2 regions of the Lactococcus protaetiae genome follow, and region 1 is predicted to be linked to the other one. Evidence: predicted binding sites of a transcription regulator. Region 1 holds the regulator's gene; the other holds the start of a gene.
The links. Region 1 encodes NrdR, which represses ribonucleotide reductase genes. Its sites were predicted from a motif close to ACACNATATATNGTGT; they were not measured.

Region 1 (4,875 bases):
GTACTACAACATTGTGGAGCCTGAGTTGCTATGATGTAAAATTAACTCAGGATTTACAAAAGATTTAAGTTGGAAGGAGGAGATAACGGTGATGACTGCAAATTGGGATATGACACCAGTCAAAGGTGGTTCTGGGAATGCATTTTCTGGTAAAATTGATAAAGAGCGCATTTTTATTAAAAAAAATGGCAGTCCTTTTTTACCAAGCATTTATCTTGAAGGAATCACGCCTAAGGTCTTATGGACGAAACGTACGGCCGAGGGAGATACGTTATCTGCTCAACCCTGGATTGATGGACATACTTTAAGTCCAGAAGATATGAGTGACCGCCAGATTAATCATATTTTGGCACATTTGCATGATTCTAAAAAGCTTGTGGAATCATATAAAAAGCTGGGAAGTCAAGTTATTCCACCGAAACAATTGTTGGAAAATTGTGTAAAACAAACTAAGGCTTTGCAGACAAACCGCTTTTTATCAAGTATTATTGAGGAAATGTATCAGGAAATTCCAGAGCTTCAAAATGATGAGGTTGTTGTGGTTCATGGTGATGTAAATCATAAAAACTGGCTTGTTGATGATGCTTCTGGAAAGATATACCTTGTGGATTGGGACACCGTTTTTCTGTCTGATTCGATGGTGGATATGGCGCATGTATTGTCGCATTATATTCAGCACGAAGACTGGAGTTTATGGTTGATGAGCTCAGGTGTTAGACCACGGGCAGACTTGATGGATAAGGTCGCTTGGTATGGAAAATTATCCTTTCTTCGTCAAATTTCTGAATATCTCGTTAGAGGAAAAATGAAAGAAGTAAACCAAGAAATTTTAGGTCTTCGAAATTTTTGTGAATTATTTTAGTAAAAATAGGCTAGGGTCTCCTTCCTATTTTTTGGCTTATGGCAATTGATTTGAGGTATACTGTAGATTGTCAGCTTTGATGAATGGCTATTCCGACTTGGTAATTCAGTGCTATAGCCACTTCGCATTGTTGCTTTGTCTTTTGTTCTTGAGTGGGACAACAAGGTTGCGTAGACCGTTCGTAGAACGGTGTGCAAAGCACATGAACTTGCCACTTTATAGGATAGTCGTTTGTGTTAAAGCAGCAATGGATATGTTAGTTGTTTCATCTATTAGTAGCTTAGTGAAGTTGATGGTGGAGCAAAGCGGAGATAGAGCCTGTGGCGTGAAACGAACATAGACCGTTCAGAGAAATGGTGTAGAAAGTGCATGTCATGGCGATTTTTTCACTATGAAGTTAGTCAGTAACGTCAATCTGTTGTTAGTTTTTAACCAAGCAAGTGTTTGCTATCTTCGCCCTTTGGGCTACGCTGTCCATCCTCGCTATGGTGCTAAAGCACCTAGTCGGATTGGCAACTCTCCCACCTCTTTTAGGTGGAGGGATAGGCAACACTAAGCTTTGTTTTCGTTCTACTAACATCAGTGGGAGAGAAAGAATCTCCCACTGATGAAGTAATCACTTCAAAACAGATTAGCTTTAGAAATGAATTTCAACGCCAAGAGTAAGTATAAGAGTATTAGAAGTAAAATGAGGTAGCAATGCGCGTAAGAAATCGTAAAGGGGCAACAGAGATGCTTGCCGAAAACGCACATATTGTGGTCGAAAATCCAGCAGAATTTAAGGGACGCTGGGCAAAACGTTTTGGAAACAATCATCCTATTCATATTGAAGTAGGTTGTGGCAAAGGGGCATTTGCAACGGGAATGGCAGCACTCCATCCAGAAATTAATTATATTGCAATTGATATGCAGTTGTCCGTTTTGTCTTATGCTTTGGACAAAGCACTCGAAGCGGGCTTGCCAAATGTGCAAATGATGTTAGTTGATGGTGCCGCTTTGACTGAATATTTTGAAGAGGGTGAGATTGACCAGGTCTATTTGAATTTCTCTGATCCTTGGCCCAAAACTCGTCATGAAAAACGTCGCTTGACTTATAAGGCATTTTTGGCTACTTATGAGCAGATTTTAAGGTCAGAAGGTGAAATTCATTTTAAGACTGATAACCGTGGTTTGTTTGAGTATTCGCTAGTTTCATTGACTAATTATGGAATGGAGCTAAAAAAAGTTTGGCTTGATTTGCATAAGGATGAGGAATTTGCTCCGCTTAACGTAATGACAGAATATGAAGAGAAATTTTCAAATAAGGGTCAAGTGATTTATCGATTGGAAGCAAAATTTAAGAAGCGTTAATGACTGTAGAGTTTGTCAGCATACTGACAGAAGCAAAAAACTGTCAGTAGTTCGTTGTAAGTTTTAAAGTGATTACTTCAATTTCTGTCGGATTTAATCTACTGACAACAACAATCAGAAATTGTTTGAAGTGAAATAAGAAAAGGAAGGTGATAAGATGAGATGTCCTAAATGCTCTTCTGATGAATCAAAAGTTGTAGATTCAAGACAAGCTGAAGATGCTATTCGCCGTCGTCGAGTTTGTGAAAATTGTGGTTTTCGTTTTACGACATTTGAACGTATTGAAGAAATGCCTCTTTTGGTGATTAAAAAAGATGATAAGCGCGAACCATTCAATCGTGAAAAGATTGTTCGTGGTTTGGTACGGTCGGCTTACAAACGTCCTGTTTCAAGTGAAGATATTGAAAGCATCGTGGCAAATGTTGAACGTAAGATTCGACAGCTTGATCGTAATGAAGTGAAATCTGATACAATTGGAGAATTTGTAATGGAAGAACTCTCAAAACTGGATGATATTACTTATATTCGTTTTGCCAGTGTTTACCGTTCTTTCAAGGATGTGAGCGAACTTGAGGCACTTTTGCAAAACATTACGAAGAAAAATTGAGTCTGTCAGTGTGCTGACAAGCATTGTCAGTTGTCAGTAAAACCAAACTTGTTCGTCAGCTCTTTTGAGCGAGTTAACTCGTTCACTTTCAATTTTACGCAGTGCGATTACGACTAGCACATCCTGCCTGCATAGCGAATGCAAAGAGCGGAGACCGTTCGGAGAATTGCGTGCCTTTTGCTCTGACTTAGAACGAATGGACAGCGGAGCAACGAAGTTTCGGAGATAGCGCAGATTTGACTTTCAAGCAGTGTTAAAGCAAAAGAAGCTATAAACAATAATCACGAAAAGAGGAAAATATGAGAGCAGGAGATTCGTTTACCATTGTGAATCGCGGAAAAATCAGCTTCGATGCCGAGACTTTTACGCTACTCTATTTACCGATTGTTGGTTCTAATGCTTTTGCTTTGTATCAACTGCTGACGACTTTTTCAACAGGGCGTATTTCTCATTTTTTGGAATATCTGAACATTGGATTAAATCCATTTTTGGAGAGTTTGGACAAGCTTTCTGGGCTTGGCTTAGTCAAAGTTTTTGATGACCACACGATGCTTTATTTTGATGTAAAGAGTCCATTGACTTACGATGAATTTTTATCTGATGATTTTTACAAGCAACTTTTGATTTCACGGATTGGTGAAAATAGAGTGACCGGTCTTTCAAAAAAAATCGAAGTCAAAGGTCAAAATATTTCCAAAAAATTTCATGAAGTTTATAAAGTTGATTTTGACAATGAACCAAAAGCAGCTGTCAGCACTGACAGCTTTGATATGGGTGCTTTTAAGAGTTTGATGGATCGTCAAGGATTGACATTCTCAAATGAAAACTTAGAGCGTCTGAGCCTTTATTCTCTCGCCGAAAAATTTGACCTCAACTGGTACGAACTCTTTAAAAAAGCTGAGAGTACGGCTAATGCAGACAAGACTTTGAACCTGTCAGCACTGACAAGAAGTCTGTCAGCAAGTTCTGAGCCACAAGTGGCATTATCAAGTTTTCCCAAAGCGTTTGCTGATCTTATCGTGAGTAGTAAATCACACGAGCCAGTCGAATTTATTCAGCAGATTAAGAGTCAAGCTGGCGGTTTTGTAAGTGGGGATGAGCGGAAGATTTTAAATAATCTCACTAAACAAAATCTGCCATCGGAAGTCCAAAATGTACTCATTCATTATATTTTAGTTCAACAAAAAAATGCATCTCTGTCTTCAAATTTTGTGAATACATTGGCAAATGATTGGATGAGAAATAAAGTATTCACCGCAGAAATGGCAGTAAAGCGTATCTTAGAACGTAGTGAATCAGCTCAAATAAAAGCACAAGAGAAACAAAACTTTACAAAAAAACAAACAAAAATTGTGAAAGAAGCACCAAAGTGGTCAAATCCAAGCTACGAAAATAAGACAAGTGAAGAGGAACTTGCAAGGCTTGAGAAAATTCGGCTTGCCTCACTCCAAAAACTGAAAGGAGAGCAGCAATAATGGAATCTATTGGTGAAATTTTAAATAAACGCAAAGATTTACGCGGAAATTTTGAAAAACTTGTGGCTGAAGTCATGAAAAATAAAGATGTTCAGTCTTTTATTGCTACCCATCAAATGACGTCAGATGAGATTCAGCGTTCCTATTCAAAATTTTATGAATTTGTGCGTGAGCGTGAAAAATTTGAAAAAGGTGAGAAGCGGGCGGCAGATGGTTATGAACCAGTCTTGATTATGAATCATGGCTATGCTGATGTATCTTATCAAACTACATCAGAACTTGCTGCACAACAAGCTGCGCAAACATTGCTTCGACGAGTGAAAATGATAGGTTTACCAAAAGATTTAAAGCAGGTTACTTTAGAAGATATTGCGCTTGATGATGTAGGGCGGATTGAACCCTATCAAGCTTTGGTGGATTTTATTGCGAATTTTCCTGAGCAAAAAGGACTCTATCTCTATGGAGATTTTGGAGTGGGAAAATCTTTCATGATGGCAGCAATGGCAAATGAATTGGCAAAAAAAGGAATTTCGACTACTCTGCTCCATTACCCAACATTTATATCAGATTTAGACTTTGAT
Region 2 (4,875 bases), 520 kb from region 1:
ATACGACAAAAACGGTCAGTTAAGCTCTCAGATGGTGTGCTATAAACTGAGTAATGGTAACCAGATGCCTTAGACCAAGCTTCGCAGTCTTCGTGCATGCGTTTGACAATCTCAATCGTGAAAGCTTTGGCTTCTGGATTAGACTCCCAAGTCGGACCATAGAAAGTGGTCGCCACTTCGTAAAGTCCAATATAGCCAAGGCTGACGGTCGCGCGTTCATTATTGTAGAGTTCATCGACAGAGCCATCCGCTTCAAGTCTTCCAAGGGCTCCATTCATGAAAAGAATAGGCGCATTTTTGGGTTGGGCTTCTTTGGCGCGTTCTACACGAAAAGCAAGGGCATCATGCGCAATTTCAATGCGTTCGTTAAAGATTTCCCAGAATTTTGCTTTATCGCCTGCAGCTTCGAGTGCAATACGAGGCAGATTGACCGTAACCACACCGAGATTGTTACGACCTGCCGTGACATCATTGCCCTCAGCATCTTTCCAACCTTGAAGAAATGACCGGCAACCCATGCTGGCTTTAAATGAGCCTGTCAACTCAACAATCTTGTCATAGCTCAAAATATCTGGGTACATCCGTTTGGTTGAGCATTCGAGAGCAAGTTGTTTGATGTCATAATTGGGCGTGCCAACTTCCAGATTGAGTCCACGTTTGAGTGTGAAAATCAGCTTAGGGAAAATCGCCGTGCGGTGTTCGGATCCAAGTCCGCCAATTCGGACTTTAAGGATTGCTTTTTGGATTTCGCGTGCGTACCAATCCGTACCCAGTCCAAAACCAACTGTGACAAATGGCGTTTGACCATTGCTGGTAAAGAGTGTATTAATTTCATATTCCAAAGATTGCATGGCATCGTAGATGTCTTTTTGTGTCTTTTCTTTGGCGTAGGCTTCTCGTTTTTCAGGATTTTCAATCCATTTTTCAGCATCTTTCAGGTGCTTCGCATAATTGAGTTTGGCATAAGGCGCAAGGACTTCGTCTGCACGGTCAAATGAGCAACCGCCATACTGAGAGCTTGCGACATTGGCAATGATTTGGCTGGCCTGAGCTGTTGCCGTTTGGATTGATTTTGGCGAATCAACTTGAGCGTTCCCTAGCTTAAAGCCATTTTCAAACATATTTTTGAAGTCAATCAAGCAACAGTTTGACATGGTAGTAAAAGGTGAATAATCAAGGTCATGATAGTGAATATCGCCTTTTTGGTGCGCATTTGCGACGTGTGGTGGCAATAATTTCAGACCAATCGCCTTTGAAACGGCCCCTGCGGTCAAGTCACGTTGCGTGTTAAAAACGTTGCTGTCTTTATTGGCATTTTCATTGACAACCGTCGCATCGCGCTGGATGAGTTTTTCGATAGTGAAGTTGATGTCAGTTGCTTTGGTACGTGCCAAATCACGATTAGCACGATAACTAATGTATTCTTCAGCAAGTTCTATGTTGCCTGATTCAATTAATTCTTGCTCAACAATGCTCTGAATCTCATAAATTTTTACATCTTCATGAAAACGACTAAAAATCTCGCTGACCACTCTGTCAGTGATTTCTGTCAGTTCTGACAGGTCAACCGTTCCAACTTTTTCAGCTGCTTTTGTTAGCGCATCAAAAATCTTTTGGCTGTCAAATTTGACAGAACGTCCATCACGTTTAACAACATTGATTACATCAATTTCGGCATCAGGGCTTACTACTCCAACTTTCATCTACCTATCCTCTTTAAATCTAATTTTCTTTACTCTCTATTCTATCAAATTATCTCGCAAGGCACAACATCTAGTGGTATATTATGTAAATCCATACTATATCTTGTGTCGTTGTGTTTTCAGGTAATTATTAAAAATTTCTGTGTAAATGTATCTGTTTTGTTCAAAAAATGTCATATTTTGAATTCAAAAAATCTTGTCAGTATACTGACAAGATTTTATTTTTTCATCACCGTTTGATAATGATGTTTATGCTTTTTTCATCATCAATCTTTGAACGAATTTGACAATTTCAACAATGATAATGACAGCAAAACTCATGCCCAGTACCATTCCCCATTGGTATAAATCCAAGTGACTGACGTGGAAAATCCCATTAAGACCTGGAACGAGGATAACACAAGCAAGTAGAGCAAAGCTGACAAGGATGGACCAATTAAATGTCTTTGATTTGAATGCGCCAACTTTAAAGATGGACTGATGAATCGACTTGACATTAAAAGCATGGAAAAGTTGAATCAAGCCTAGTGTCGCAAAGGCCATTGTCAATGCATCTTGATGCATCATGGTATGATTGCCTGCGTGTTCAGGAAAAGCAAGCGCAAGTCCATAAACTCCGAGTGTCAACGCTGCTTGCAAAAGTCCTTGATAAATCGTCGCAGATAGCACACCACCACTAAAGAATGATGCTTTTTTACCACGTGGTTTTTGTTGCATACTGCCTGGTTCATTTGGCTCTACACCTAGCGCAATTGCTGGGAAAGTATCTGTCACAAGGTTAATCCAAAGGAGATGTACAGGAAGCAGCACATCCCAACCAAACATAGTGGCAAGAAAAATAGTCAGCACCTCCGCTGTGTTAGCAGAAAGGAGATATTGAATTGTTTTTTGGATATTGGCAAAGACTTTCCGTCCTTCTTCGACAGCAACGATAATTGTAGCAAAATTATCATCGGCAAGCACCATGTCCGAAGCACCCTTGCTCACTTCCGTACCAGTAATCCCCATACCAATACCAATGTCCGCCGTTTTAAGCGCTGGTGCATCATTGACACCATCGCCAGTCATAGCGACGACTTTACCTTCGTTTTGCCAAGCTTTGACAATGCGAACTTTGTGCTCTGGACTAACTCGCGCATAAACACTATATTGTTTAACCACTTTTTGAAAAGTCTTATCGTCCATGTCATTAAGCTCCGCACCTGTCAGTACATGGTCTGTTGTGTCAGTAGCATTAATGATACCCAGACGCTTCGCAATAGCTTCAGCAGTGTCTTGATGATCACCTGTAATCATAATCGGACGAATGCCAGCCTCGACGGCGATGCGCACAGCCTCAGCGGCTTCGGCACGCTCTGGATCAATCATCCCAACAAGTCCAGCGAAAATCAGGTCATTCTCCAAATCCTCACTTGTCAGAACTGATGGAACTTTGTCAATGTATTTAAATGCCATCATCAGCACACGCAAGGCTTCATGAGCCATTTCATGATTGACCGTCAATATTTCTTTTCTGTCAGTTGCTGACAAAGGACTGACTTCATCTTTGACCAGTTTTTTATTTGCACGTTTGAGGAGTTGGTCAGGCGCCCCTTTGACTGCTACCAAATATTTTCCGTCAGCAAGCTGATGAATGGTGGACATTAGCTTTCTGTCACTATCAAAAGGCAGCTCTGCCACCCGCGGATATTCTGTCAGTTCCGTGCGAACGTCAAAATCTTTCGTTCGCCCAAACTTGACTAATGCCGTTTCCGTAGGGTCACCAATCAAACTTCCGTCAGCCGAAATCTTCGTGTCATTGGCGAAATTCATCACGCGCAAAGTCATGTCATCTACTGATAGCTTTTCGTCAGCATTAATAAGCACGCCGTCAGTAAAAATTTTCTCCACGGTCATCTGATTCATTGTCAGAGTTCCCGTCTTATCTGAGGCAATGATTTCAGTTGAACCCAACGTTTCCACAGCAGGCAACTTTCTGACAATTGCATTTTTCTTTGCCAACACTTGCGTTCCTAGTGCCAAAACAATCGTGACAATCGCAGGTAACCCCTCTGGAATCGCTGCTACAGCAAGCGCCACAGAGGTCATCAAACCTTGCACAATTTCGCCACCACGCAGCAGATGTACCAGAAAAGTCACTGCTGCAATCGCTAAAATTGCCCATGTCAGCACTTTTGAGAGCTTGTTTAAGTTGCGTTTCAACGGCGTTTCAGTTTCATCAGCAGATTCAATCATACTTGCGATTTTACCAACCTCAGTAAACATCGCTGTATTCGTCACAAGTCCACTCCCTCGACCATAAGTAACATTAGCATTTTGATAAGCCATATTCAGCCGATCACCAATACCACTGTCAGCACTGACAGAATGTCTGGCATCTTTCTCAACAGGAACAGACTCCCCTGTCAGTGCCGCTTCTTCAATTTTCAGACTTGCCGACTCCAAAAGTCGCATATCCGCGGGCACAACATCGCCAGCTTCCAAAAGTACAACATCTCCTGGCACCAACTCTTTACTATCAACCTCTTTTATATGTCCATCTCGCTTAACTCTTGCCATTGGCGAGCTCATATCTTTGAGCGCTTCAATCGCAGCCTCAGCTTTTCCCTCCTGATAGACTCCAAAAATCGCATTAATAATGACGACCGCCATAATGATAATCGCATCAGATAAATCATGTCCACCACTCGTGATGACAGACAAAATCGCCGCAATAATCAAAATGATAATCATCAAATCCTTAAACTGTTCAGCAAATTTGACCAGTAAAGATTTCTTTTTACTCACATTTAACTCATTTTCACCATATTGGTTGAGACGTTTTTTCGCCTCTTGCTCTGTGAGACCTTTGTCAGTTGCTGACAGCTCATCAAAGACCTCTGTCAGTGGCAAATGGTGAAAAAGAGCCTGCGATTGTACTTTTTTCTCTTGAATTTCAGCCAAAATTCTTCCTCCAAAAAATTAAGAAACAGGTGCAAGATAACAAAATAGACCTGTAGCAATCTGCCACAAGTCTTGCAAATTTACCCAGTCAGAATCAAAAAATAGCACAAGCATTTTTGATAACAAGACATGAGCGATTGATAAGACCGGAAATTTCTTTCGGTTCTGTCGATCTTACCAGAGCGTGGAATATAAATACTTGCTCCTGCTACTCCCTTGAGTTCCTCTT

Region 2: nrdD (anaerobic ribonucleoside-triphosphate reductase) is a predicted target of NrdR. The motif match lies at 1,797-1,812, and genes of this name have one in related genera.

What each region holds. Positions count from the first base shown of each region.
Region 1 is NZ_CP041356.1:1,342,220-1,347,094, forward strand. It holds gene FLP15_RS06580 (phosphotransferase family protein) at 89-862, shown strand; gene trmB (tRNA (guanosine(46)-N7)-methyltransferase TrmB) at 1,562-2,212, shown strand; gene nrdR (transcriptional regulator NrdR) at 2,370-2,819, shown strand; gene FLP15_RS06595 (DnaD domain protein) at 3,119-4,294, shown strand; gene dnaI (primosomal protein DnaI) at 4,294-4,875, shown strand, end outside.
Region 2 is NZ_CP041356.1:818,319-823,193, reverse strand. It holds gene nrdD (anaerobic ribonucleoside-triphosphate reductase) at 1-1,703, opposite strand, end outside; gene FLP15_RS04205 (cation-translocating P-type ATPase) at 1,953-4,637, opposite strand.